Synechococcus elongatus PCC 11801: one gene and its partners. The protein of the gene in region 1 interacts with the protein of each later gene in a pairwise test. Links are inferred from orthologs where the notes say so. Each region holds a gene or a part of one and is shown in the gene's direction. Other genes may lie near its edges.

Region 1 (9,548 bases):
GCAGCCCCCCTCCAACAGGTACAGATCCAGCGCCGTCTCCTGCCAGCCAGTCTGCTAATCACGGTCCAAGAAATTATGGCAACGGCTCAAGCCTCGCGGGTCGTAGTGGAACCGAATCAACCTCCGCAGGAACGCTGGGGCATTCTCGATCGACAAGGCGTTTGGCATCCCCTCTCCGCCTATGAGCGACTCGGCGCCAACTTGCCTCAGACGACGCTGAAGGTACGCGGCTACCGCGAGCCCTATCAACGCCTGTGGCCAGCGCTCTATACCCTTTTGAGCAGTAGTCCCGTCCAGATTCGAGGATTGGACTGGCGCGACCCCACCAATCTGATTTTGGAAACAGAGCTCGGTCTGGTTTATTGCGGTCCCTATGACCCCGCGCTGTTACCCCAGCAAATTGCCACCCTCGATCGCCTACGGCAGCTGCCAGAGAAAACGAATCTGGATGCGATCGCCTATATCGACCTGCGACAACCCGCAACCCCTCGGGTGCAGATGAAACCTACTCCACCACGGCGATCGCCTCAAACTGTTGCACAGTAGAGCAACGTAGTTTTTAGTGTCACAATCAGCATTTTTGACTAAGCCTTGCGCGTATTGCTCAGGGGGGCGTGCGGAGTATTTTGTGATTGACAACCACTGGTTACGGTTGCCTTTCCCGACGGAGTGCGTCAATAATTCTCTTGTTTTTAGTTCGCTGCCCTAAACTAACGTTCAACCTAGCTTGTTCAAGTTATCGGTTGGCCGCTACTCCTCACTCCCATGACCGACCCTATGCCGATCAACAACTCCTATGGCTTCAACCGTGATGGATCTCTGTCGGGGTTTGACGCGCTAGGGCAGCCAGAAGAATTGATTATCCCCAGCAGCGTTGCTCGCATCAAAGTGATTGGTGTTGGTGGCGGTGGCAGTAATGGGGTCAACCGCATGATCAGCAGCGATGTCAGCGGGGTTGAATTTTGGGCCCTCAACACCGATGCTCAAGCCCTGCTCCATTCCGCAGCCCCCAAGCGCATGCAGTTGGGACAGAAGCTTACGCGAGGGCTAGGGGCCGGGGGGAATCCTGCGATCGGCATGAAGGCAGCCGAAGAGTCGCGGGAAGACCTGATCGCTGCTCTTGAAGGTGCTGATCTGGTCTTTATTACTGCAGGCATGGGCGGCGGCACTGGTACCGGTGCGGCACCAATTGTCGCTGAGGTCGCTAAAGAAGTGGGGGCGCTGACAGTCGGTATTGTCACCAAGCCCTTTACGTTTGAAGGGCGTCGCCGCATGAAGCAAGCGGAGGAAGGCACGGCTGCGCTCCAGAACTCCGTTGATACCTTGATCACCATTCCCAATGATCGCCTGCTCCATGCCATCTCGGAGCAAACGCCGATTCAAGAAGCTTTCCGCGTTGCCGACGACATTCTCCGGCAGGGTGTCCAAGGGATTTCTGACATCATTACAATTCCGGGCTTGGTCAACGTTGATTTTGCCGACGTCCGCGCGGTGATGGCCGATGCCGGTTCAGCCCTGATGGGCATCGGCAGTGGTTCGGGTAAGTCACGTGCACGGGAAGCCGCGCACGCTGCGATTAGCTCACCGCTGCTCGAGTCCTCGATCGAAGGGGCACGGGGTGTTGTCTTCAACATCACGGGTGGCCGGGACATGACCTTGCATGAGGTCAACGCGGCGGCTGATGCCATTTACGAAGTGGTTGATCCGGAGGCAAACATCATCTTTGGTGCGGTGATCGACGATCGCCTCGAAGGAGAGCTGCGGATCACCGTCATTGCCACGGGCTTCAGCACCGATCGCCCCAACCTCAACACCACTTCGACCATCACCGCTCAATCTTCTAGCCCCTCGCCTGCTGCTCCCAGCTCAGTCAACCCACCGGTGAGTGGTGGCCTCGACATACCGGCCTTCTTGCAGCGGAAAATTCAAAACCGGCCCCAGTGATTCCTCCGATCGCGCTGACCATTGCGGGCTCAGATAGTGGCGGCGGGGCAGGTATTCAAGCAGATCTGCGGACTTTTGCCTTTCACAGAGTCCACGGGACTTGTGCCATTACCTGTGTAACTGCGCAGAATACGCTGGGCGTGACGCGCGTGGATGCGATCGCCCCAGAAGGGGTCACTGCACAGCTCAAAGCAGTGCTTGCTGATTTACCGCCTCAAGCTTTGAAAACCGGCATGTTGCTCAATGCCGAGATTATGGAAGTGGTCGCTCAAGCGATCGCTCCGCTCACAATTCCTCGAATTATCGATCCAGTGATGGTGTCGCGCACTGGAGCTGTGCTGATTGATCAGGCTGCGATCGCTGTCCTGCGCGATCGCCTCTTACCGCTGGCAACCGTCTTGACCCCCAATCGCTACGAAGCCCAACTGTTGGCAGGGATGGAAATTCAAGACGCTACTGATTTGGATCGAGCAGCGCAGATTATTCAGGATTGCGGGCCGCAGGCGGTGCTGATCAAAGGCGGCGCCGCGACCGGTGACTGGCACGGTGTTGATTGGTGGTGGGATGGACAGCAATCCCAAGTCTTGAAGACAGAAGCGATCGCGACACCCCACACCCACGGCAGTGGTTGCACCCTAGCTGCCGCGATTGCAGCCAACGCTGCGCTAGGGCTTGATCCGCTGGCAGCGACGCAAACAGCCAAAACCTACGTCACCGAAGCACTCCGCCACAGCCTCGCGATCGGCCACGGCCAAGGTCCACTTGGGCACTTCTACTCTTTGTTTTGATTGAGACGATTCAACTCTTCCCGCAGTTGACTCACTTGCTGGCGCAGACTTTCAAGATCATCCGCGGCAGAAGTCGAATTGCTCGGCGGCGCACTGTCGGCAGGAGTTGATGCTGCGCTCGTATTCGCCTCTGGCTCAACTTCTTCAACAGTGATTTGAATTGGCTGAGGAATGGGTGGGGGAGAACCCGCAGGCCCCCCGACAGAACCTTGAGCCTGACGAACTAATTCTTCTACTGCCTGCTTAGCTTCTTCCGTGGTCATTTCACCACGGGCAACTAAGTCATCCACCAGTTTTTGAACGCGATCGCTCAGGTCAGCGAGATTTTCACTCTTGGCAAGCTCAGGCACATAGGAAGCCAAACCAATGCCGAGGTAGACCGCTTTTTGGAGAAGATCAGTAACAGTGCTCATGCCAGCAGCTCTGGGGCGTCTTGCTTCAGCATAGCCTTGCCATTCAGGGCGTTGAAGTCGATAGGGCCGCTCTGGGAAGTGACTCTGGCCACATTCGCTGCGATCGCAAAGACTCATGCAAAAAAAGTGACCCGGAGTCTACGCCTGTCAAAAGCATCCCTTACTGCTGCTACCTTCCGGTCCTGACAGGATTTGGGCGTTCTGACCACATAGGTCCGAGTCAATCTCAGCATAGCATTGCTCCCCTATCGAGCGATCGCGCCGGTCTGATAGCGTGGGGAAGCGCGTCTCAGTTGCGACCATGCCGATCACGCCTCGTCACCTGCGTCAGTGGAAGCAACAGGGTCGCCCGATCGTGGCGTTGACTGCTTGGGATTTTGCGATCGCCAGCATTTTGGACGAGGCCGGCATTGATCTGGTCTTGGTGGGTGACTCGTTAGCGATGGTCGCCCTTGGGCATCCCACTACGCTGCCCCTGAGCTTGGAGGACATGATCCACCATGTGCAAGCAGTGCAACGCGGTTGCCGCAATGCGTTGATCGTCAGTGATTTACCCTTTCTGTCCTACCAAACCAGCCCAGAGGATGCAATTCTGGCAGCGGGTCAGCTGCTGAAGGTGACGGAAGCCCAAGCCGTCAAACTAGAGGGGGGCTATCCGCGCCTCCTAGAAACGGTGCAACGGCTGGTCGAGGTCGGTATTCCGGTGATGGGGCATGTGGGCCTAACCCCGCAATCCGTACGGCAGCTCGGCTACCGCCAGCAGGGCCAAACACCCGAAGCACAACAGCAGATTTTGGAACAATCTCTCGCGCTGGAGGCTGCTGGGGCTTTCGCGATCGTCTTGGAGCATATTCCTGACCCTCTAGCGGCCACGATCACGGCGAAACTCTCTATTCCAACGATCGGGATTGGAGCCGGCCCCGACTGTGATGGGCAAATTTTGGTGACGGCTGATTTGCTAGGCCTCACGCCCACCCAGCCGCCCTTTGCTCCGGCCTACCTCAACTTGCGCCAAGCGATCGGGTCTGCTGTCCAGCGCTATGCCCGTGAAGTCCGCGATCGCCAGTTTCTACAGTCTCAGCCAGCCGAGCAAGAGCCGCTGGCCTAAACAGTCGCGATCGCATCTAAACGCTCGAATAAACTAGCCAGCACTTGATTGGAAAAGAGCATGCCCTCCGGCTGGGTCAGGCTAAGGCGATCGCCCTGCCACTGCAGCCAACCCGCTTGTTGGTAGCGCTGAATGACCGGTTGCAGCGATCGCAGAAACTCTGAACCAAACTGCTGCTCTAGCGAAGACCAAGCCAGCCCTTCCGCAAGCCGTAGACCCAACATCAGCGTCTCTGCCAAGGCATCGGCAGGATCGGGGGGAATCGGTGCACAGGCTGCCGCGATCGCCCCTGGTGTCTCAAGCCAAGCAAAGTAATCTGCTCGGCGACGGGGGCGGCTAAAGCGCTGACCTCGCAGGGCGCTGGTCGCGCCGACACCGAACCCGTAGAAGGAATCATTCTGCCAATAGACGCGGTTGTGGCGACACTGAAATCCCGATCGCGCGTAATTGGAAATTTCGTAATGCTCAAAGCCCGCCGCCTCCAACGTGGCGTGGGTCAGCTGATACATCGCTGCCGCTTGTTCATCCGCTGGCAAGGGGCGATCGCCGGGCTGGTAGCGCTTGCCAAAGACTGTTTCAGGTTCCAGCACGAGGTCGTAGGCCGAAAGGTGAGTCGGGTCCAAGGCGATCGCAGCCTCCAGAGAAGCCTGCCAATCAGCCAAGGTCTGGCCGGGTAGACCCGAGATCAAATCCAAGCTGAGATTCTCGAAACCGGCTGCTCGGACATCCGCCACCGCGCGATCGATATCAGCCCGCCTATGGGTGCGGCCACAGCATTCGAGTAGACCGTCTTGAAACGCCTGAGCACCAATGCTGACGCGGTTAAAGCCCAGCTGACGCGTCGCGATCGCTTGCGATCGATCAAAGCTCGCGGGATCCATTTCGATCGAAATTTCAGCCGTTGCCGCAATCCCAAAACGGCGATCGAGCGCCTGCAGAATGCGATCGAGCTGGTTGGGGCTCAGCAGAGACGGCGTTCCACCACCAAAAAAGATCGTTTGCAGTGCTGGCCCGAGAACGGGGGTCGCAGCAATTTCTTGGCAGAGTGCGTCGACATACTGGCGGATCATGCCCGACTGATCCCCCCGCAGGCGATCGCCCACGACACTGATCGGGAAGTCACAGTAAAAGCAGCGACGGCGGCAAAAAGGAATGTGCAGGTAAGCTGCGATCGGCAAATTGGTCATGCGCTGTTGCCAGCAAGCCCATACTGATGGGTGGATATAATGGGGCACCCTGCCTCGCGGCTGGCGCGATCCCGTGCAGCCACAGAGTTTGCGCCGCTTCGGTTCGCGACTATGTTAGACGCTTTGATTATTCTGCTTTTTTTGATCACCGGTGCGGTAACCGGTTTCCTGGGAGTTGATCTGCTGCCGGAGCGCGCTCTGCAACAGGTCACGGATCTGGAAGGACTGCGCTTTGTGGTCGCCGGATTCACTGCTTTGTTTGGTGGCTTGTTTGGTCTCTTGGCGCAAGCAACCGTCCGACGACTGCAGCTGCAAGCGCGGCAGATGCCCACGGATCAACTGATCAGTCGAGCTGTCGGGCTGATTCTCGGTCTGGTAATTGCCAACCTGATCCTGACGCCCGTCTTCCTGCTGCCGATTCCAACCGAGTTTGTTTTCCTCAAGCCCCTAGCAGCAGTGATTGGCAGCATTGCCTTTGGCATGTCGGGGATTACCTTGGCCGATACCCATGGCCGTACGCTACTGCGGCTGGTTAATCCGGGCTCCGTTGAGTCTGCCCTGCTAGCGGAAGGAACGCTCAAACCGGCAATCAGCAAAGTGATCGACACCAGTTGCATCATTGATGGGCGGATTGAAGCCCTGATTGAAACGGGCTTTTTGGAAGGGCGGCTGATTGTACCGCAGTTTGTTTTGCAGGAGTTGCAGCAACTCGCCGATGCCAGTAATGACCAGAAGCGATCGCGGGGCCGGCGCGGCTTGGATGTGCTCAACCGCCTGCGCGAGACCTACGCTAACCGCATCTCGATTAACAGCGCCGACTACGACGACATCAGCACCGTTGATGCCAAGCTTGTTCGCCTCGCACAGGACCTGCAAGCACCATTACTCACGGTGGACTACAACCTCAATCGGGTCGCCAGCATCCAAGAGGTAACGGTACTCAACATCAACGACCTGGCTAAAACCCTACGCCCCACCTATTTGCCGGGCGATCGCTTCGACCTGCGGATTCTCAAGGAAGGCAAAGAAGCCGCTCAAGGCGTGGGCTATCTCGAAGACGGCACGATGGTTGTCGTCGAAGAGGGACGGCCCTTTATTGGTAGCGAGATTGCGGTGATGGTGACGGGTGCCTTGCAAACCTCCGCCGGACGCCTGATTTTTGCCAAGCCTGTTTCACTAATGCCCGCCTAGGTCTTCCACCCCATCCCTTGCGTAACAGAGCGTGAGCGAAAGCTAAGAAAACGGCGCAATCTGCAGGCTTCAGCGATCGCGGTGCCCACGATAGGAGCAGATGCCGCTTTCTGCGGAGAAAAATGGCCTCCTCCCCTGTCTACGCCACTTTGGACGGCAATGAAGCGGTTGCGCGGGTAGCCTATCGCCTCAGCGAAGTGATCGCCATCTATCCGATTACGCCTGCTTCACCCATGGGAGAGTGGGCTGATGCTTGGGCCGCGGCACATCGACCGAACCTCTGGGGCGATGTGCCCAGCATTATCGAAATGCAAAGTGAGGCGGGCGCTGCTGGAGCTGTGCATGGGGCGCTGCAAGTCGGATCGCTGACGACGACTTTCACGGCTTCGCAGGGATTGCTGTTGATGATCCCCAATCTCTACAAGATTGCGGGCGAACTGACGCCGATGGCGTTGCACATTGCGGCGCGATCGCTGGCAGCACAGGGACTCTCGATCTTTGGCGATCACAGCGATGTGATGGCCGTGCGGGGAACAGGATGCGCTCTCCTTTGCTCTGCTTCAGTGCAAGAAGCACAGGATTTTGCCGCGATCGCCCTGCGAGCCAGTCTGCAAAGCCGGATTCCTTTCCTGCATTTCTTTGACGGCTTCCGCACCTCCCATGAAATCCAGAAGATTGCACTGCTGCCGGACGAAGCATTGCAGCAATACATTCCTGCCGAGGCGATTCGTGAGCATCGACGTCGCGCCCTCAGTCCTGACCATCCGGTGATTCGCGGCACGGCTCAGAATCCTGATGTCTACTTCCAAGCCCGTGAGACCGTTAATCGCTACTACAACGCTGCTCCGGCTCTTGTCCAAACGGCGATGGATGAATTCGCGCAACTGACGGGACGCGCCTACAAGCTGGTGGATTATGTCGGCGCACCGGATGCAGAACGAGCGATCGTGGTGATGGGCTCCGGTGCGGAAGTCGCTGAGCAAACCGCACTAGCATTGCAAGCCCAAGGCGAAAAAGTTGGCGTGCTGAAGCTGCGGCTCTATCGGCCTTTTCCTGCGGCGGAACTGCGGCAAGCACTACCAGCGACCGTGAAAGCGATCGCGGTTCTCGATCGCTGCAAGGAACCTGGAGCCAGCGGCGAACCGCTTTATCTGGATGTGGTCGAATCCCTGTCGCGGCTGGAGCAACCGCCGCGCATCATTGGCGGGCGCTACGGCCTTTCCTCCAAGGAATTCATGCCAGCGATGGTTAAAGCGATCTTTGATCACCTTGCTCAACCACGCCTGCAGCATCCCTTCACGATCGGGATTGAGGATGACCTGACGCATCTGTCACTGCCGTGGGATGCCGATTGGTCGATCGAAGCCGACGACACGGTGCGGGCGATCTTCTACGGCCTTGGCTCGGATGGCACGGTTGGTGCCAACAAAAACTCGATCAAAATCATCGGCGAAGACACCGATAACTGGGCGCAGGGCTACTTCGTCTACGACTCGAAAAAATCAGGTTCGGTCACGGTTTCCCACTTGCGCTTTGGCCCCCGCCCGATCGCCGCACCCTACCTGATCAGTCAGGCCAACTTTGTCGCCTGCCACCAGTGGCAATTTCTGCACAGCTTCGACCTGATCGATAGCGCTGCGCCTAAGGCCACGCTGCTGATCAACAGCCCCTACAGCCCTGAGGAGACGTGGCAGCAACTGCCCGAAAAAGTGCAGCAGGGCATTCTCGATAAGCAACTCCAGCCTTGGGTGATCAACGCCGATGCACTAGCAGCGGAGCAAGGGCTAGGTCGCCACATCAACACGGTGATGCAGGTTGCTTTCTTTGCGCTGTCGGGCGTCTTGCCCCAGGAAGCCGCGATCGCGGCCTACCGGCTGGCGGTCCAGAAAACCTACGGAAAGAAAGGTCAGGCAGTCGTTGATGCCAACTTGGCGATCATTGAGCCGACCTTGGCCGCCCTCAAACCTTTGCCGGTTGGCGTTCCCGTTGCGGCGGGTGTGCCGGAAGCACCGGCGATCGCATCAGCTCCACCTTTTGTCCGCGATGTACTGGGTTCAATGCTGGCTCGCAAAGGCGATCAAATCCCAGTCAGTGCGCTGCCCGTCGATGGCACCTATCCCAGCGGCACCAGTTGCTACGAAAAGCGCAACATCAGCGACACGGTGCCGGTTTGGGAGCCCGATCTCTGTGTGCAATGCGGTAAATGCTTAGTCGTCTGCCCCCACAGCGTCATTCGCGCCAAAGTCTACGGGTCAGAAGCGTTGGAGACAGCACCGGAGGCGTTCAAGCACGTTCCCGCTCGCGATCCGGTTTGGGGCGATCGCCAGTTCACGATTCAGGTCTCGACGGAAGATTGCACCGGCTGCCAGCTCTGCGTCGAGGTTTGTCCTGCCCGCGATCGCCAGCAACCGCGACGCAAAGCACTGAACATGGCCGCACAAGCCCCGTTGCGATCGCAAGAGCGGCAAAACTGGGACTTCTTCCTCAACTTGCCCGAGGTCGATCGCAGTGTCTTAAATCTGCACAAAATCGGCCAGCAGCAGCTGCAACAACCCCTGTTCGAGTTCTCGGGAGCCTGTGCCGGTTGTGGCGAAACGCCCTACCTGAAGCTGGTGACGCAGCTGTTCGGCGATCGCATGTTGGTCGCCAATGCCACGGGTTGCTCCTCGATCTACGGCGGCAATCTACCGACGACGCCTTGGACGCATAACGCTGAAGGGCGTGGCCCTGCTTGGTCGAATTCGCTGTTTGAAGACAACGCGGAGTTTGGCTTGGGCTTTCGGGTTGCGCTCGATCAGCAGGAAGCGATGGCGAAGCAGTTGTTAAGCAACCTTGCGGCGATCGCGGGCAATCCCCTTACACCCGATCTGGTGCAGCAAACGCTCAACGCCGACCAGTCGCAGGAGACCGGCATTTT
Region 2 (9,655 bases), 640 kb from region 1 along the record:
AGCGATGGCCAATCAGTGGCGATTGGGGGGCGATCGCCAGCTCATCCATTTGGATATCCAATTCACCCAATAATTCATTGAGCGTTTGGTGACTATCACTACTCTCCAATAGACTCGATGAAGCTGGATTAGTAATTAAATAGGCCATCCGTAATGCGCCGATCGTCGCAGGCAAAATGACGCGATCGGCTCCAGCCTGCAATAGCTTCTTCTCAGTGGCGGGCAACTCTCCCCGTGCAATGATGGTCAAGTTAGGATTGAGTCCTCGAGCTGTCAGCGTAATAAAAACATTGGCAGCATCATCAGGTAAAGCAGTTGCTAAAGTCAGTGCCTGTTCAATACCCGCATCTAGTAGAACTGTTTCATCTGTCGCACTGCCCCGCAATGCTAAAAAGCCTTGCTCTTCTGCTTGTCGGACTCGAGATTCATCACTATCGATAATGATCATCGGCAGATTAGCATCCGCAATCTTGCGAACTAGAATTTGGCCAATTCGACCAAAGCCGCAGATAATCACGTGCTGTTTCAGGTTTCGAATCTCTCGAGTCATGCGTCGCACGCCCAAAGCGCGTCGAATTTCGCCTTCCGTCACCAGCTGCGCCAAGCCGCCGATCAGATACACCGCTGAGGAAGTGCCCGCCAGGATGACGAAGATCGTGAAGACTCGCAGCTCAGGGGTATTGATCGGGCGCACTTCGCCATAGCCCACCCCAAAAATCGTGATGACGACCATATAGATCGCATCCATCAAACTCCAGCCCGCTAACCAGTAGCCCAAGATGGCGATCGCTTGGGTCGCGACAAAAAACAGTCCCCCAATCAACACCTTGCGCAGGGATGGCGGGAGCGATCGCCGGGGTGAGCCAGCCGTCATGGAGCCAAGACGCGATGCATGGTTGAGTTCTAGTCGGAATCAGCAACCGAGAACTGTATCCAGCGCAGCGATCGCCCACCCCAGAGCTGAAGCTGGGCTTAAATCTGACTGAGTTTGCAGCGAGATCCCGTCCTATTGAAGAGAGTTGCCAGATGCTCAAGATGAAGCCTGGAGTGATCGCTTTTCTACTGGGACTGCTCACCGCCTGCCAAGCGCCGCTCGCGCAGATTCTCCCCGTTGCTGGCGGTGGCTCCACTCGTTGGGATGCCAATGCGCCTCTACAGGTTGCTTTTAATCACGATCCAGACCAGCGATTTACCGACGGCTTAGGGCGCGATCGCGAGGGAGATGACCTGGAAGGGCGACTCCTTGCCAGCTTGGAACAAGCAACAACTTCAATCGATGTTGCGGTTCAGGAAATCCAGCTTCCTCGACTGGCAACGGTCTTGGCCCAAAAACACCAGGCGGGCATCCCGGTTCGCGTCATTTTGGAAAACCAATATCGCCAGCCCTGGAGTCAGCGCCTCTCTGCCCCGATGAGCGATCGCGATCGGCAACGACTGGAGAACTACCGGCAACTGGCCGATCGCAATCGAGATGGCCAGCTCAGTCCAGCTGAAATTGCCACGGGAGATGCTGTCGTCATCCTTGAGCGTGCTGGGGTGCCGATCCTAGATGACACCGCTGATGGCAGCAAAGGTAGCGGCCTCATGCACCACAAGTTTGCGATCATCGATCGCCAATGGGTCGTCACCGGTTCAGCCAACTGGACAGCCAGTGATTTCTTTGGCGATCCGGGTCGACTGGCCAGCCGAGGCAATGCTAATCATCTGCTCTGGTTCCGCAGCCCTGCGATCGCCGCTACCTTCCAAACAGAATTTGACCTTATGTGGGGAGATGGCCCCGGTAACTTGCCCGACAGTCTGTTTGGCCGGGCGAAGCCGCCGCGATCGCCGCAATCAGTGCGCGTAGGTCAGACCCGTGTCCTGGTGCAGTTTTCGCCCTCCAGCCTGCGATTGCCTTGGGAGCAGAGCACCAATGGCACGATCGCTCGTTACCTCACGCAAGCTCAACAGCAGGTTGATCTGGCGCTCTTTGTTTTTTCCGAGCAGGCGATCGCGGATGTTTTGGAAGCGCGATCGCAGCAAGGCACCCAGATTCGCTTGCTGATTGACCCTGGCTTTGCCTATCGGCCCTACAGCGAACTGCTGGATGCGTTCGGCCTAACGCTACCCGATCGCGACTGTCGTGTTGAGCCTAACAATCGCCCTTGGGCAACACCACTGGGAACTGCCGGAGTGCCGCGTTTGGCGCCGGGCGATACGCTGCATCACAAGTTCGCCGTGATCGATCGCCAGCGTGTGCTGACCGGATCCCACAACTGGAGTGCAGCGGCAAACGAAAACAACGATGAAACCTTTCTGGTCATTGAGGATGCAACCCTAGCGGATCGATTCAGTGCCGAATTTGAGCGACTCTATGCCAGTGCGTTCTTGGAAATTCCGCCAGCTCTACAACGGCGAGTCAACGAGGCCAATCGCCGCTGTGGGAGTCGATTGGAAATCGCACCCAGCCGAGATTCCGCAGAGCCTGAAGACTAACCAGTCATGTCTTTCATCGCGCGATCGCACCTGTGCGGATCAGGTGGTTGACCACTGCATGAACAACTCACGCTCCCCAGTGCGCTCATCCAGTCGCTCTTCAACTGGCTTGAAGCCGTGTCGGCGATAGAATTTCTGCGCGCGATCGTTGTTCACGTACACACAAAGTCCCAGCCCCTTTCGCAGGGACTGCGCCTGCCGGAGGAGTGCGCTACCGATACCCTTGCCTTGATGCGTTGGATCAACGAACAAGGCTGCCAGACTATCCTCCACAAGCGACAGAAAGCCCACAGGCGTTCCAGCTGCATCACAAACCACGTAGGTTTCGGCTCCGGGAAGGTACTGGTCTCGCATGGCCTCGGCTTGAGAGAGCCAAAACTCGTCGGGAATGAAGGCGTGCGCTTCGCGGGAAGCGGAAAGCCAGATGTTGACGAGAATTGGGAGATCGTCATTGTTGGCCAGACGAATCATGCAGCCCTCTCAGTCACCATTGGTCATCCTCAAGATGCCTGTTTTATGCCTGTTTCAAGCTGCTGTTTGCGATAAAAAGCAGTCCTACCACGGGCTGGGTAAGACTGCGGATTGTTGAATTCAGCTTGACTTGGTTCCTAGAACAAATCGCTATCGGGATCTCGAGGTGCCATCCCACCTTCCTGATCGCGGCGCGAGCCGAGCAGTTCGAGACGATTGCCCCTCACCACAGGAGTGGTTCGCTGCTTGCCATCGCGATCGGTCCAGCTTTCGATTTTGAGGGCGCCACTGATCCCGATCAGGCTGCCTTTTTTGACATAGTCGATCGCAACTTGTGCCTCACGCCCCCAAAACTCCACGTTGAACCAGTCGGGTTCATCGTTCCGGGTGCGGCGATTGACCGCCAGCGAAAACTTACAGACTACTGAGCCGGACTCGAAGTAGCGAGCCTCAGGGTCGCGGCCCACGCGCCCCACCAAGTTGACAACATTTAAGCTCATCGTGCAGTCAAACTCCCGTGCGTTGCTCAGTTTCATTCTGGCAGTTGTCGCCCAACCCGCCGAGCCAATCGCTGCCTAGACTGAGTTAGCAGGAGGCGATAGAATCCTCTGGCGTTGCAGGCCACTCCACTGCGTTTCTGGCTTGCTACTCAGCTTAATTACCGCAGCCACGTCATCAAGGCGGATTTATCAGTGAGTATTCTTCGGCGCTTCTCCCTCTCCCGCGACATGGGTATTGACCTAGGGACGGCCAACACACTGGTCTATGTCTCCGGTAAAGGAATCGTTCTGCAAGAGCCTTCAGTGGTCGCGATCGACCAAAACCTCAAGAAACCCCTAGCGGTCGGCTCTGAGGCCAAGTTGATGTTGGGGCGTACGCCCGGCAGTGTCGCAGCCCTGCGCCCCCTGCGGGATGGTGTCATCGCTGACTTTGATGCCGCTGAGCTGATGCTCAAGCATTTCATCCGGCGGGTGCAGGAAGGGCGATCGGGGGTTGCCCGCGTCGTGATTGGCATTCCCAGTGGCGTCACGGGGGTGGAACGACGGGCAGTGATGGAAGCTGCAACCCAAGCAGGCGCCCGCGAAGTCTATCTCATTGATGAGCCGGTTGCAGCCGCGATCGGGGCAGGACTGCCAGTGGCAGAACCGACCGGGACGATGATTGTCGATATTGGCGGTGGCACTACCGAAGTCGCCGTGATGAGCTTGCAGGGCATTGTCCTCAGCGATTCAGTGCGAGTCGCAGGCGATGAACTGAGTGAGGCGATCGCGCAGTATCTCAAGAAAGTCCACAACCTCGTGATTGGTGAGCGAACCTCCGAGGAAATCAAAATTATGGTCGGGTCGGCGTTCCCCGACAACGAATTTGACGAGACGACCATGGAAGTCCGGGGTCTGCACCTGCTCTCGGGTCTGCCCCGTACCGTCACGATCAAAGCAGCGGAAGTGCGCGAAAGTATGGCGGAGCCGCTGAATGTAATTGTGGAAGCCGTCAAACGTACCCTCGAAAAAACCCCGCCAGAATTGGCAGCAGACATCGTCGATCGCGGGATTGTGCTTGCCGGCGGCGGCGCTTTGGTGCGCGGCTTGGATGAGCTGATCAGCCATGAGACGGGCATCATCACCCACATTGCACCAGACCCACTCAGCTGTGTGGTCTTGGGAACGGGACGTGTGCTCGAGAACTTCAAGAGTCTGGAGCGGGTGTTTAGTGCTAGCTCCCGTGCCTAGCGCGGTACGAGACGGCAGAACACGATGACGGATGTGCTGCGTTGGTTCAATCGCTTTGGGATCCGCGTGGCGATCGCAGGGGGACTGATTGGGGTCGCTTGGATTTTGCGGCAAACCCAAGGTGCCCTGTTGGCAGAGGTCTATGCCTTGATCACTCGCCCCTTTTATCCAGGGCCAACGCAGCAGGAATGGGTGCAGTCGGCAACGGTGTCGGGTCTAGAACAGGCACTCCTAGAAGCCGAAGCCGAGAATCGAGTTCTGCGTCAACAACTCGCCCTGCAACCCAAACAGCCCCCGGGAACCGTTCTCGCCCCGATCATTGGTCGCAGTGTCGACAGCTGGTGGCAGCAAGTCACTCTCGGACGCGGTAGCCGCGCTGGGGTGCAAGTGGGGGATAGCGTGAGTGGTCCAGGAGGGCTAGTGGGGCGCATCGTTAGCGTTTCCCCCAACACCAGCCGGGTTCTGCTGATTACCGATCCCAGCAGCGGCGTCGGCGTAATGATCAGCCGATCGCGCAGTCAGGGCTACATTCGCGGCCAAGGCACCAACCAAGTCACCGTGCGCTTTTTCGATCGCGATCCCGTCGTGCGTCCGGGGGACGTCGCCGTGACCTCCAGCGCCAGTACACTTTTCCCCGCTGGCTTGCCGGTCGGGGTAGTTCAGAAAGTTGATCTGCAAGCCACACCTGCCCCCGAGGCAGTCTTGCAACTCTCGGCTCCGATTGGGCAGCTAGAGTGGTTGACGATTCAGCGATCGGTACCCAGCCCGCCATGAGCTTCAGTGCTGACGATGCGCGATCGCCTTGGCTGGCGACTGGCTTATCGGCACTGGGGCTAACCTTGCTGATGCTAGTTCGGCTCCCTGGTTTGGAGCTGGCAGGTATTGCGCCTCACTGGGTGCTGCTCTGGTTGATTACGTGGGCACCGGGTCATGCCGTCTGGCAGGGGATTGTGGCGGGGGTAACGCTGGGATTGCTGCTCGATGCGCTCAGTACTCCCTATCCCACCCATGCACTGGGACTAGCGATCGCGGGTTGGCTGATCACCGCTGGCTACCGCCGCCGCTGGTTTAGCTTGGAACCGATCGCGTTAGTCAGCCTCTGTTTTGGCCTGGCTATTTTGATCGAAGCCACGACGGCGCTGCAATTCCTGATTCACTTTCACGATTCCAATAGCTGGTCGCCCGAAGCCAGCAATACTGCCCAGCGAATTATTGCCGACCTCAACCGCCCTCTAGTGCCCGATCAAAAGGTGGGCATTAACCCCCGCTATGTCGCTCAACCGCTGTACTTTTTGCGCGGGATTCTCTGGGACTTCGCCCATATCGGCTTGGCTTCAGCCGTGATCAGCAGTCTATGCCTACCCCTCGTCTTTATCCCGTTGCGATCGCTCTGGCAGGCTAAACGCGATCGCCTGTAAGGCATGGCTGGCAAGGCTAGCGATCGCTGGCGATCCGTCTGGATCAGGGCGGAGACCTTAAGCTTTCCTCAGAGGAAATTGCCGAATCAGAATTGCCTGTGGATACTGAGGGCAGTTTTTTGAGCCCCTGGCATGACTATCGCGAGCCCAACGGGGTTTCGTCGCCTGCCCCCCTGGCTGGCACGACTGGCGGGCAGTTCAACGCTGAGTGAATCTCAGCCCGATCATGCGGCTTGGGTCTGGCTGGGAGGTGCGCTGGTCTGGATGATTCTGGGCATGTGCCTCGGCATGATCGCCGCCATTAAGCTGACCTATCCCGACTTCTTGGGTGGAACTGCACCGCTTGGCTTTGGGCGCGTCCGTCCCGAACACGTCAACACGATTCTGTTTGGCTGGATTGTCGGCGGTGAAATTGGTGCAGCGCTCTACATCCTGCCTCGTGTCTGTCAGCGATCGCTGATCTTGGGAGAACTGGCTTCCTTGAGCGGCTGGGCATATCACATTGCTGTGCTGCTGGGCCTAGTTAGCGTCAGCTTGGGTTGGACAAAGGGTGCCGAATACGAGGAATGGGTGCGTGGCATCAACCTCGCGGTGGTGATTACGGTCAACCTTACGGCGCTTTGTCTGGCCTTGACCGTGTTTGAACGGCGAGTCAGTGGATTGTTTGTCAGCGTCTGGTACTTTTTCCTGTTCGCGATCGCCTTTGACTTCATCTACATTCCCGCCAACCTGAGTCGGAATGCAGGCGCGGAAGGTGCGGTGATCAACTGGTACTACGGCCACAATGCCGTTGGTTCAGTGATGACTGGAGCAGGACTGGCGATCGCCTATTACGTGGTGCCGCGGCTGCTGAATCGCCAACTGTTTGCCCACGGCGTCGCCACGCTGAGTTTCTGGACTTTTGCCGGTTTCTACATCTGGAATGGCGGCCACCACTTGCTCTATGGGCCGGTGCCGCGCTTCATCACGATGATGGGCTACTTCGCGGCCTTTGGTATGACCCTGCCCTTCGTCCTGTCGACAGTTTCGCTCTGGGGAACGATTTGGGGGCAGTGGCGCGCCATTTGGGAAAGCATTGCGGTGCGCTTCGCTGTGCTGGCGGCTTTTGTCTACTTTTGGGCTTCGGCTTCGGGAGCCATGCTGGCCTGGCATGAACTCACCATCATTCAGCACTTCTCTGACAACACGATCGCCCACGTCCACCTTGCCTTTTTGGGTTTTACAACGCCAGCCCTGAACGCCTTGCTCTATCTAATGGTGGAGCGCGGTCTACGACGTCCTTTGATCCCGGTCCTGCAAAAACTGCACTGGTGGATGTTTGTGATTGGCTGCGCCCTCTACATCTTGCCGATCTACGGAGCCGCTTTTTTTGAGGGTGTTGGTTGGTTCCAGCAAGTGCCTTTTAGCGAAACCGTTGCGCTGCGCTACCCCTACTACTACCTGCGGATGTATAGCGGTTTGTTCCTAATCGGCGGGCAGCTCGCCATGGTCTGGAACCTGATTTATGCCTGGCGATCGCCGGCACTGGAACCTGTGGCTGCGATCGAATCACCTGTCTGGCTGGTTCCGGGAGAAGACGCATGAGACGCCTCTCCTTTCTGCTCTCGGGGTTGCTCATCCTCTGCCTGGGCGTGTTCATCATCAGCGAGCTATCGATCCGGATTGCTGGTGATACCGTTCCGTCCCCGGGGCTACAGCCCTACAGCGAAGTGGCGCTGCGCGGCCGTCAGGTCTACATCGAAAATGGGTGCCTCTATTGCCACACCCAGCAAGTTCGACCGCTGACGATCGACGCACCTTATCTACATGGCACGCGCCCCTCGCTGCCCAATGACTATGTCTACGATGCGCCCCACCTGATGGGGACAGAACGTCAAGGTCCCGACCTCACCAACATTGGGCGCAAGTATCTGGGAGCTGAAGGTGCTGCCCAGTTGTCGGTGCTGCTGCGGAATCCGCGCTTGCAATTCGCCAATGCGACGATGCCGAGCTTTGATTTCCTCAGCGATCGCGATCGCGCTGATCTCGTCGTTTATCTCCAGACACTCGGGTTGTGGAAGGAAACCTACGACGGACCGATTGAGCGCTGGACCTTTGAATACCTGCGGGATGTCCCCAACCTGACGCAGGAAACGATCGATCAGATCGATGGACTGACCGAAGCGCGGCAAGTCACCACCGTGAATGTGCTGATGCTGGTCTGGTTTGGGCTGGCGGTGGTTTTGCCCTTCTTCTTGGCTTGGCGCAGCGGTCAATTCCGCGATATGGAAGCGCCAGCGCTGCAACTCAGCCAGCAAGCTGAAAATCCGACTGACCCTCGTGCTGGAGAGTAATTGATTTTGGACTTTCCGTTGAATCGGGCGAATTTGCCCTACCCCGATCCGCTGCATGCGATCGTGGTGCACTTCGTGATTGCGATGGTGATCATCTCGTTCCTGTTCGAGGTGATCGGGTTGATCAGCAAACGCCAAAGCTTGCTGAATGCGGGCTGGTGGAATCTGGTGGTAGCCGCGATCGCGATCTTCTTTGCCATCCTCTTCGGCCAGTTTGAAATCGGTCTCACCCAGCCGTCGCAAGCCGCTCAGCCGGTAATCGATCGCCATCTTGCTGTGGGTTGGTTGCTGCTGCTCTTGCTACCGAATCTTGCACTCTGGCAGGGCATTGAGCGATCGCGCGATCGCACGCGCATTTCTAAAGGTGTGCTGGCGTTTAAGGCGATCGTGGTCGTGCTGGTCTGCTACCAATTCCTGCTGGGTACCACGATGTATTGGGTCTACGGGCTGCATGTGGAGCCGGTGTCCACCGCTGGCCGAGCTGGACTACTCAGTACTGCGGTCAATCCTGAGTTGACTGGGGAGGTGCGCTGATGATCTGGTCCCTATTTGCAACCAATCCCAACTGGAGTAGCGGGCTGGATTTGGGGCTGAATGGTCTGCCCTACACGCTGCCAGTGCACCCCAACTTAGTGCACTTCACCATCGGCCTGTTCTCGATCGCGCTGATTTTTGATGTGATCGCCACCAGTCATGGTCTGCTACGACCCATCTATGACGGGCTGAAGATCAATCCCGATCGCTCGGCTTACTACGACTTGGGCTGGTGGAATTTGTTGGCCGCTGCCCTGATCACCTTCGTCACGGTAGCCTTTGGTTTTTTCGAGATGCTGCTAGCTGAACCACCAGCAGGAGCCGTCAGTCCTTGGGGTTTACCGGCGCTGGAAACCATGTACCTGCACGGAGTGGGCGGCGTTTTTTCGCTGTTCATGATTGTGTTGCTGACTGTCTGGCGCGGGCTGGAACGCTATCGCTGGCGATCGCGCCAACGGGCACAAGTCAGTCTGCGCTACGTGGCGGTGTCTCTACTCGTGCTGGGCTTTATCAGTATCCAAGCCGAGATGGGGGCGCAACTGGGCGGGACCTTTGGCCTGCACAATACAGCAGCGCTCCACATCAGCGAACAACAGTCGGTCGCAGAACTACAAACCCTGATGATCCCTGCCCGTTCTGTGGGGCAAGCGATTTCAACACCAACCACGAATTACCCGCTACCCCGCTGGGAAAT
Region 3 (9,516 bases), 1.3 Mb from region 1 along the record:
CAGCGGCTGTCCATTACGTTCTGCCCAAGCCGCAGGCGCCAAGTCAGTCCCTGTAGTGCAGACGCCACAATAAAAGCGATTAAGCGGCGGCAGAGCGATCGCCCCAAACACAGGCAAGCCTCGGTAAAGCAACGCCAGAGAGATTCCCCACAGCGGAATGCCCTGGGCAAAGTTGGTGGTGCCATCCAAGGGATCAACCACCCAAGTCCAGTCTGACCCCCCAAAAGTTTGGTGGCTTTCTTCAGTCAGCAGGGCATGGTCAGGAAAAAGCTGAGTCAGGCGATCGCGCAGGGTTTGGTCGGCCCAGCGATCGGCCGCTGTAATCAAGCTCCCGTCTTCCTTTTCCGTAGCTTGGAGTGTCCCAAATTCCTCTAGGAGGCGATCGCCCACCGTTTGGCAGAGTGCTTCAATCGTTTGGGCGAGCGATCGCCAATTGGGTTGAGTCATCAGTCCAGCTCAGCTGCCAAGACATCACTGAGTCGAACACGGCTGTGCTGACGGAACTCCTGCACATTGACGCGACTGAGACAGGCGATCGCCACCAACATCCCCAGCGCTTGGACGGCAAAGACCAAGGCATAGGCTGGGAAGAGGGCCGCTCCTCCGGCTGCCAGTGCTTCCGCTGAAAGCCCTAATTTACCTAAGTCAAAAATTGCGCCGCCACTGACAGTCGCTATAGCGCGGGACAGGGCTTGCGCCAGCCCCCAAGCGCCGATAAAGGTTCCGGCTGTCTCAGCCAAGGTGAAATCGAGCATCAGAATGATTGAGCCACTCGTAGCGATCCCAGCACCGAGGCCAAACAGCACGATCGCCGATCGCAATAACGTCGGCCAAGGTCCCCAGCCCGCCGCAATGATCAGACAGAAGCAGAGGGCACTCAGTCCACAGCCAACTTGCGCAGTCCGTTCTTTCCCTAGTTTCGGCACCACCAAAAAGCCAGTCACTGCCGTGCCAATCAAGGTGCCAAAGCCCCAGTAGGCATTGAGCTGCGAGGATTGCCCGACACTGAAGCCAAAGACTTGACCGGCATAGGGTTCCAGAATCGCTTCTTGCAAGAAAAGACTGAAGGTCAGGACGGCCAAAAAGGCGAAAAAGAAGCCCGTTTGACGACTCGCCGTCAGCACCCGTAAGGCACGACCGAGAGTAATGCTGTCCTCGCGGTCGCGGCTCTGCGATCGCTCCACAAATCCGGAGTAACGCCGCTCAACCCCTACCGTTGCCAGCAGGATGGTGCCGAACACGAGCAGTGGCACGACAGTGAAGAGTTGCTGCAGCGAGCCTTGAATTTCAGCCAGGGAAGACTCAGCACCAACTGACTTCAGCAAAATCCCCGTTGTGATCCCACCGATGACGATCCCCACCATCAGCATCGACCAAACAATACTGACCAACTTGGGTCGTGTGCGCTCATCCGTGACATCGACGAGCAAGGCCGCAAACGGAGTCGAACTGGCGCTGATAGCCACACCGTAGAGGGCGAACGTCAAACCTAGGGCGATCGCATAGAGCCAGGTATTACCGCCCCAGCCACTCTGCTCAAAACTAGCGGCTAAAGGCCAGACTAAGCGGACAGCCAAGCTAGCCACGAGGCAAAAGGTGGCACTACCCAGCCAGATGTAGCCACTGCGGTGCAGTCCCCAAAGCGGTCGCGTATCAGAGAGCTGCCCAAACCAGACCCGAACCGGCGCGACAAATTGGTGCATGGCGATCGCGCCTGCCACCAGTAGAGCCGGCAACCGCAGTTCATCGATCATGACGCGGTTGAGAACCCCCAGCGTCAAGATCGACATCACGCCAAGGGATGCTTGAAAAAGCCCAAGCCGTAACATCGTCCCCAGACTGAGGGATGGCGGCACAGGCTGCGACTCAACCATGGTGGACACAGACAAATGAGACACCTTTTAACAATGCAACATCAAACCTACCTGGTGGCGGGCTGGTAGAACGTTAGCTGCCGACGCGAGCCAAGTTACTGACGTTGCTGACAGCTCGCTTGATCCGGGCGAGCGCCAAGTTATAAGCCGTGATGGCATTGAGGGCGTTAGCTTCTGCCCGCGTCAAGTCTCGTTGCGAGTCGATCACTTCCGTCTGGGTGCCAACACCAGCTTGGAAGCGCAGACGTGCCAGGCGTAGGGCTTCTCGTGCCTGCTCAACAGCCTTACGGGTGGTGCCGATGTTTGCCAAGTTGGTCTGCAGGTCGTAGAAGGCAGTCTCAACGTCGGTCCGAATTTGATTGCGCGTCAGCACAAAGTTCTGCTCCGCAATCTGGCCGTTCAGTTCCTGTTGCTGGGCATTGGCATTGGCTAAGCCACCGTCAAACAGCGGCACGTTGAGTACCAATCCAATGGAATAAGAATAGTTACTGTTATTCGTGAGCGTTGGTGATGGGAAGGTCAGAGCTTGGCTGCCACTGCGGAGGTTGCTATTGATTGACCCGGTTACGCCATAGGAGGCTTGCAGGCCCAATTGCGGCAGGATTTGTCCTCGGGCTGCTTGGGCTTGGTTGTAACTGATATTGCGTTGCAGCACTTCCCGCTCGAGCTCTGGACGGTTTTGAAAAGCAAGGACAATACTCTCGTCGAGGCTGAGATTCCAAGGTGCGGCTAGTTCTACAGGATCGGCCGTCAAGACATTGACGTTTTGCGGCAGGTTGAGAGCCTGCACTAAGGAACGGCGAGCTTTATCTTGATTTCCGATGCTGTCAACCAAATTTTGTTGGTCTTGAGCAAGCTGAACCTGTTGCCGCAGCACATCAAACTGGGTACCAACGCCAGCTCTGAATAGAGCCTCTGCATCTTTGAGACTTCGTTCCGAGGCAACAACCGATTCCCGCGCAATTCGAACGAGCTGGTCGGCATTCTGGAGCTGATAGTAGGCTTCAGAAACAGTGAGCTGCAGGTCTTCGAGGGTGGCTTCGAGATCCAGTTCTGCTTGGGTGACTTGGTCGCGGCTGGCAGCTAGTTGGGCACCCCGGACAAAATCGAAAATCGTGTAGTTCAGGTTGAGGGTTGCCCCGATCGAAGATTGTCCCAGAGTGGTGAAGAGACTACTGCCTGTGGGCTGAACGGTAGACCCTTCAGTCACATTGAGCCGGTTGCCACTCTGCTGATAGCCAGCATTACCTTGAAGCCCAAGGGTTGGGTAAAGAGCAGCTTCTGTTCCTCGCAGCGCTGCCCGCCGTTGCTCAACTTGGAGCTGGCGAATTTGGACTTGGGGATTGTTGAGGCGAGCTAAATTCAGCGCCTGCTCCAAAGTCAGTGGTTGGAGCGATTCGGTTTGAACTTGGTTGGGCTGATTCGGAAGCTGGAAGGGATTTGGGTTAGCTTGCAACTCCTTGAGCAGATTGGCATCAGGAACTACTTCCTTGACGGGGCTCGATGGAGGCGTCGTCGGTGCCGGCGTGGTTGCGGCTGGTGGTGGGGAGTTTTGGGCAATCGTGGGGGATGGGCCCGTAGCCTGAGGATCCACAATGTCCGCGATCGCCGCAGGCGGCTCCATTCCATGGGCTGCGATCGCCAGAGCGCTCAGCAAAGAGAGACGGTAGAGAAAAGCAGCCATGGAGGTGTTTGAACAAAAGAGCAGGGTCAAAGGGAAGCGGATCCGCAGTTAGAGAATTTTCTTCGCTCAGGGAATCCTTGCCTAATGTACCGAGAACCGCAACATTTGCACTGAGTTCCCATTGCGCTGTTCAATCGCCGAGAACTCAGGAAACAGCCGCTTTTTAGTGAGACTCTCAGCTGCGATCGCTCAACGGTGGGGTAGGTCGGGGAAGGCGGCCGCGATCGCCGGATGGGCGATCTGTCCCTGAGCCACGTTCAGTCCTTCCGCCAAACCAGAATCGCGATCCAAACTACCCAAGCCGTGGGCGGCGATCGCTTGGACGTAGGGCAGTGTGCTGTTATTCAGAGCCTGTGTCGCTGTCCAAGGAACAGCCCCAGGCATATTGGGCACGCCGTAGTGAACAACGCCTGCTTCTACGTAAGTTGGTTGGCTGTGGCTAGTAGGACGCAGGGTTTCAATGCAACCACCTTGATCTACTGCCACATCCACGACAACTGAGCCGGGGTGCATCTGGGTAATCAGGTTGCGACTAACGAGCACCGGTGCACGGCGTCCGGGCACTAAAACTGCACCAATTAACAGGTCAGCTTGCGGGACGCGGGCTTCAATTTCGGCAGGACTGCTGTAGAGCAGTTCAACCCGGGACCCAAACAGTGTCTCCAGTTCAGCTAGCCGCTCAACATTGATATCGACAATCTGGACTTTGGCACCCAGGCCGATCGCCATCTTGGCAGCTTCGGTTCCGACGATCCCGCCACCCAGAATCACCACCGTGCCAGGACTGACACCGGGAACCCCACCTAGTAAAACCCCTCGTCCCCCTTGTTGGCGTTCTAGAAAGCGAGCTCCAAATTGCACCGACAGTCGACCTGCAATCCGGCTCATCGGCATTAACAACGGCAAACTGCCATTGCGGGCGGTGACAGTTTCATAGGCGATCGCGGTCGTTCCGCTGCTGATCAGTCGCTCAGTCAGGGAGCGATCGGCTGCTAAGTGTAAGTAAGTGAACAGGAGTAAGTCCGATCGCAGGTAGTCGTATTCCTGGGGCAGCGGCTCCTTCACCTTGACCACGAGCGGCTGTTGCCAGACTTCTGCGGCCGTAGCGACGACCTTGGCACCTGCTTGTAAATAGTCTTCGTCTGGAAATCCCGATCCGACCCCAGCCCCTTGCTCAATCCAGACCTGATGTCCCTGCAGACTGAGTGATCGCACGCTGGCAGGGCTCAGCCCGACCCGAAATTCTTGATCCTTGAGCTCACGCGGCACTCCGATGTCCATGCTGCGGTCCCGACTGAACGGGCTTATTGTGGCAGATTCCAGCGATCGCGAACGTCACCTCCGTTTATTGACAAAATGCAACATCATGGAGAAAAGCTTGCTGCTGCTATGACCACCCTAGAACCAACCATCACGCCTCGCCGCGATCGTCCTCGCTTTGGCTTCAATGAGACTGCTGAAAAGCTGAACGGGCGTTTGGCCATGCTGGGCTTTATCACGCTAATCGCCTTTGAAATCACCACTCACGAGGGCTTCCTCCATTGGCTCGGTCTGGTCTAGAACCGCAAGCGGTTGCTGAAACGACTCCTTTATTGGGGCGATCGCTGCCGGAGTTACAGGATTGGGTTGTTGCCCAAGGGCAGCCCAGCTACCGTGCCAAGCAGCTGCACCAATGGCTCTACGAGCGCAGCGTCCATAACTTGGCGGAGATTAGCGTTTTCCCCAAAGACTGGCGTCAGTCCTTGCAATCGGTTCCCGTTGGGCGATCGCGCATCGCTGAGCGCAGTCAATCGCCGAGCGGCACGGTTAAATACCTGCTGCAGCTCGATGATGGCGAAATCATTGAAGCGGTTGGCATTCCCTCGGGCGATCGCCTGACAGTCTGTGTTTCCTCGCAGGTGGGTTGTGCCATGGCCTGCGACTTTTGTGCCACGGGCAAAGGGGGGTTCCGGCGGCACCTCGCGCCCCACGAAATCATCGATCAGGTGTTGACCGTTCAAGAAAACTGGCAGCAACGAGTCAGCAATATCGTTTTCATGGGCATGGGTGAACCCCTGCTCAACCTTGACTCAGTCCTGTCGGCGATTCGCTGCCTCAACCAAGACATCGGCATTGGCCAGCGCGGCATCACAGTCTCGACCGTTGGGATCCCCGGCCATATTCGCCGCCTCGCCGAAACCGGTCGCGTGGGCGATCGCCCTCTACAGTTCACCTTGGCGGTCAGTTTGCATGCGTCCAGCCAAGCAGTGCGCGACCAAATTATCCCCAGCTCACGTCACTACCCCATCACTGACTTGCTGCAGGAATGCCGCGATTACGTTCAGATCACAGGGCGGCGCGTCACCTTCGAATACATTCTGCTGGCAGGGTTGAATGACCATCCTGCTCAAGCTGAGCAACTGGCAAAACTGCTGCGAGGCTTCCAAAGCCACGTCAATCTGATCCCCTACAACCCCATTGATGAGGTTGAATATCAGCGCCCCAGCAAGGCGAGAGTGGATGCCTTTGCCGAAGCGTTGCGCCAGCAGCGAATTGCAGTCACTGTGCGTTGGTCTAAAGGATTGGGCGCCGATGCAGCCTGTGGGCAACTGCGAGCCAATCGACGGCCAACCTCTCTCACGGTCTAAGCTGAGCCAGAGCTTTCCTGACCGTTGTCGCAAACTCAACAAAATCAAAGCGATCGCTAAAATTCAGCGATCGCTTCTCATGACTCTGTTTTGGTTGGTAGTCAAGGCTTGGTTGGACTTAACCCCACTGGGGTGGCCGAGAACCAATGCCCGGTGCATAGGCTTCAATGACGCGGCCCGTCAGACTGCAGGTAACTAACAAATAGTCACAGCAGGGGCATTGGGTTTGCAGCACTTGGCGGCTAGCAAAATGCTCCCGTTCTGCGGGACGGCCGCAATTAGGGCAGCGAATTTGTTGAATCGTTGTCATGGTTATATCGATCCTTAGTCCGCAAGAGAGAACAGGCTGCATTAACAGTTTTTGTAGTCCGATTGCTGAACAGAATCGGCAATTAATGGCATCATATCGGCGAAAACTAGACGGGGATCAAGGGAAAACTGCGAACTTTCTTTAGTTTCTAAGAAAACCTAGCAGGCTGAATGCTTTGGGGGAATTGGAAATTTTCCTAAATGCTTCAAATAACTACATCACATTTTTGAATTGGCTTCCTGTTGGCTAAGTGACATTTATGCTAAGAGCGCTGCATCAATCAAAGCGAGAAACCGCGATCGCAGTAGCGCTGCTGAGCCGCTTCTTACCCTGTCACGATGCCTTGCCTAAAGTTGAGAGAAAATCTAAAAACTTTCTAAAGAGAATTCCGATCGCGCAATCGTAATTCTTTTTCTAAGCTGCAGAACAGTGCGAAGATGAGGCCGCAGTTAGCCTTTCACCACGATGCAGCTTCTAGACTGGGTGGTCATCGGTCTTTACTTGGTCATCAGCTTAGGTATTGGTCTGTACTTTGCCCGCCGAGCCTCGCGGGGCATTGAAGACTTCTTCCTGTCGGGGCGATCGCTGCCGTGGTGGTTGTCCGGCGCCAGTATGGCCGCTACGACCTTCTCGGTTGATACGCCGCTCTACGTTGCTGGACTGGTTGGGACGCGCGGGATTGCTGGTAACTGGGAGTGGTGGTGCTTTGGTCTTGCCCACGTCAGCTTGATCTATATCTTTGCCCGTCTTTGGCGGCGATCGGAGATCATCACCGATGCGGAACTAACAGAGCTGCGCTACGGCGGTCAGACAGCAGCTTGGTTACGGGGGATCAAGGCCTTTTTGTTTGCAGTGCCGATCAACTGTATCGGCATCGGCTACGCCATTCTGGCGATGACCAAAACAATCGAGGCGCTGGGCGTTTGGAACAGTCTGGGCTTCGATGTGGGCGAGAACAGTCGCCTCTGGAGTGTCATTGCAATTTGCCTGATCGTCTTGGTCTACTCGGGGGTCTCTGGTCTTTGGGGGGTCGTGGTTACCGATTTCTTCCAGCTCGTCCTAGCGCTGGTCGGGGCTTTGATTGTGGCGGCCAGTGCCGTCAGCAGCATTGGCGGTATGGGTAACTTGGTCGATCAGCTGCAGGCGATGGGCTTGGGGCGATCGCTCGACTTTCTTCCCTTCCGCTGGAGCGGGGGCAGCTTCGACTGGACTGAAACGGCTGGCCTGACCACAACGACATTTTTGGCCTATCTCGGCCTGCAGTGGTGGACTTTCCGTCGCAGCGATGGTGGGGGGGAGTTTATTCAGCGGTTGGCAGCCTCTCGCACCGAGGGCGACGCCGCCAAAGCGGCTTGGCTGTTCAACATCATCAATTACGTTGTACGGACATGGCCCTGGGTCATTGTTGGCTTAGCAGCCCTCGTGCTCTATCCCAACCTGAGCGATCGAGAGTTGGGCTATCCCAAGCTGATGCTGGACTTTTTGCCGCCGGGGTTGCTGGGGTTGGTGGCTGCCTCGTTACTCGCCGCCTTCATGAGTACGGTGTCGACCTCCATCAACTGGGGCGCCTCTTATCTGACGAATGACTTGTACCGCCGTTTCTGGCGATCGCAGGCTTCGGCAGCGGAACTGGTGACAGTCGGTCGGCTTGCCTCCGTGTTCGTGACTGTTTTGGGGGCTGTCACCGCTTTCTTCAGTGATGATGTCGGCACGGTCTTCCGCTTGGTGATTGCGATCGGGACTGGTCCTGGCGTTGTCCTGATTCTGCGTTGGTATTGGTGGCGGATTAACGCGGCAGCGGAATTGGCGGCGATGCTGGCAGGCTTCGTTGTTGGCCTTTCGACCTCAGTGCTGCCTTGGCTGAAAATCCCTGATTTTGGGTTACGGCTTCTGGTCACAACCCTGATTTCAGCGGCAATCTGGATTACGGTCATGCTGCTGACCCCCCCCGAGCCCGAATCGGTTTTGCAGAGCTTCTACGCGCGAATTCGCCCGGGTGGCCCTGGCTGGCGACGACAACAACAACAGTCGGGGCTGGCTCCAATTCAAGACCTTCGTATTGATGGCCTGCGGATTGTCGCAGCCTCTTTGCTGCTATTCGGCAGTATGTTCAGTGTTGGAGGCTTCTTGCTCTTGCAGCCTCTGACTGGCTGGCTCGCGCTGCTCACCGCTGTTTTGGGTGGGTTCTGGTTGCGGAAATTGAGCCATCACCGTCTTCCAACCCTACCCACCCCAACACTCTTGCCATGATCACCGTTCTCCGCCAGTACGTTTTGCCGCTGTTGATTGTGCTGACCTTCTTTGTGGCGTTGGTTGCGGTCAGTGCCCGCGCCTTTCTGCCCGATGACATGTCAGCACCGGCACCGATCGAGCCTGCTGCTGTGGTGCTGTGGCGGTAGCCTTACCTGCCGGCTATGAGTGGCAGCGTGGTCAGCCCCGCGATCGCGCTCAACTGTTGCGCTATCTCCAAGCGGGCTACAGCGAAGGCACGGCATCACTACCACCTAGCCATCTTGCCCGAACCCTCGATCGCTTTCTGAGCGAAGAGACGTCGATCTGGTGGATCGTGACGGCTGGCGATCGCCAGATTGTCGCGGGTCTTTGGCTAGGACAGTCGCAAGACCAACGCACAGGCGATCGCCAGACCTACATCTTTCTCGTCTATGTGGAGCCGGAACATCGGCGGCGGGGGCTAGCCACTGCACTGCTGGCCCAAGCAGAAGACTGGGCCGAGTTGCAAGGCGATCGCAGCCTCAGTTTGCAGGTCTATGCCGATAATCCCGGCGCGATCGCCCTGTACCAACGTGCGGGGTTCTGTGTAGAAAGCTTGAGTCTCAGCAAGCCACTGATCCGCAACGCTGCCAGCGAGTCCTGACTGTCCGTGGAGGTCCTTCGATAGACTGCCGCTAGCCCAGAGCGAACGGGACAGATCGACCCGAACCCCTCTTTGGTTAAAGTATTTTTTATGCGCAGTGATGATCTCTACTTGATTGAGGACGTGGAATCGGCTTTGGTCGATCC

Evidence for each region.
Region 2: the proteins of ftsZ (region 1) and DOP62_RS10135 interact in binary tests that used the Escherichia coli proteins (3 or more experiments, as listed by UniProt). The link is inferred for Synechococcus elongatus PCC 11801 from one-to-one orthologs.
Region 3: the proteins of ftsZ (region 1) and rlmN interact in binary tests that used the Escherichia coli proteins (3 or more experiments, as listed by UniProt). The link is inferred for Synechococcus elongatus PCC 11801 from one-to-one orthologs.

The regions. Positions count from the first base shown.
Region 1 is NZ_CP030139.2:1,387,627-1,397,174, reverse strand. Bases 1-2,854 are described here. They hold ftsZ (cell division protein FtsZ), read left to right. Parts: upstream 1-765; coding sequence 766-1,944; downstream 1,945-2,854. Other genes in these bases: DOP62_RS06655 (phasin family protein), read right to left, coding at 2,717-2,854; thiD (bifunctional hydroxymethylpyrimidine kinase/phosphomethylpyrimidine kinase), read left to right, coding at 1,941-2,732; DOP62_RS06670 (cell division protein FtsQ/DivIB), read left to right, coding at 1-546. Outside these bases: more of DOP62_RS06655, read right to left, coding at 2,855-3,145; panB (3-methyl-2-oxobutanoate hydroxymethyltransferase), read left to right, coding at 3,447-4,253; radical SAM family heme chaperone HemW, read right to left, coding at 4,250-5,440; DOP62_RS06635 (PIN/TRAM domain-containing protein), read left to right, coding at 5,552-6,631; nifJ (pyruvate:ferredoxin (flavodoxin) oxidoreductase), read left to right, coding at 6,754-9,548. UniProt on the Escherichia coli protein: Essential cell division protein that forms a contractile ring structure (Z ring) at the future cell division site. The regulation of the ring assembly controls the timing and the location of cell division.
Region 2 is NZ_CP030139.2:2,031,228-2,040,882, reverse strand. What follows is about bases 2,715-5,675. They hold DOP62_RS10135 (rod shape-determining protein), read left to right. Parts: upstream 2,715-3,674; coding sequence 3,675-4,676; downstream 4,677-5,675. Other genes in these bases: mreD (rod shape-determining protein MreD), read left to right, coding at 5,411-5,675; mreC (rod shape-determining protein MreC), read left to right, coding at 4,701-5,450; DOP62_RS10140 (single-stranded DNA-binding protein), read right to left, coding at 3,084-3,446; DOP62_RS10145 (GNAT family N-acetyltransferase), read right to left, coding at 2,715-2,946. In the rest of the region: DOP62_RS10155 (potassium channel family protein), read right to left, coding at 1-874; DOP62_RS10150 (phospholipase D-like domain-containing protein), read left to right, coding at 1,036-2,475; more of DOP62_RS10145, read right to left, coding at 2,515-2,714; more of mreD, read left to right, coding at 5,676-6,094; DOP62_RS10120 (cbb3-type cytochrome c oxidase subunit I), read left to right, coding at 6,227-7,678; DOP62_RS10115 (cbb3-type cytochrome c oxidase subunit II), read left to right, coding at 7,675-8,427; DOP62_RS10110 (DUF2231 domain-containing protein), read left to right, coding at 8,434-8,961; DOP62_RS10105 (DUF2231 domain-containing protein), read left to right, coding at 8,961-9,655. UniProt on the Escherichia coli protein: Forms membrane-associated dynamic filaments that are essential for cell shape determination. Acts by regulating cell wall synthesis and cell elongation, and thus cell shape.
Region 3 is NZ_CP030139.2:121,509-131,024, forward strand. What follows is about bases 4,321-7,142. They hold rlmN (23S rRNA (adenine(2503)-C(2))-methyltransferase RlmN), read left to right. Parts: upstream 4,321-5,099; coding sequence 5,100-6,185; downstream 6,186-7,142. Other genes in these bases: ald (alanine dehydrogenase), read right to left, coding at 4,321-4,839; DOP62_RS00650 (chlorophyll a/b-binding protein), read left to right, coding at 4,948-5,118; DOP62_RS00660 (replication restart DNA helicase PriA), read right to left, coding at 6,304-6,495; DOP62_RS00665 (sodium:solute symporter family protein), read left to right, coding at 6,961-7,142. Also shown: DOP62_RS00630 (inositol monophosphatase family protein), read right to left, coding at 1-447; DOP62_RS00635 (BCD family MFS transporter), read right to left, coding at 447-1,874; DOP62_RS00640 (TolC family protein), read right to left, coding at 1,948-3,558; more of ald, read right to left, coding at 3,748-4,320; more of DOP62_RS00665, read left to right, coding at 7,143-8,745; DOP62_RS00670 (hypothetical protein), read left to right, coding at 8,742-8,894; DOP62_RS00675 (GNAT family N-acetyltransferase), read left to right, coding at 8,885-9,370; DOP62_RS00680 (HEAT repeat domain-containing protein), read left to right, coding at 9,461-9,516.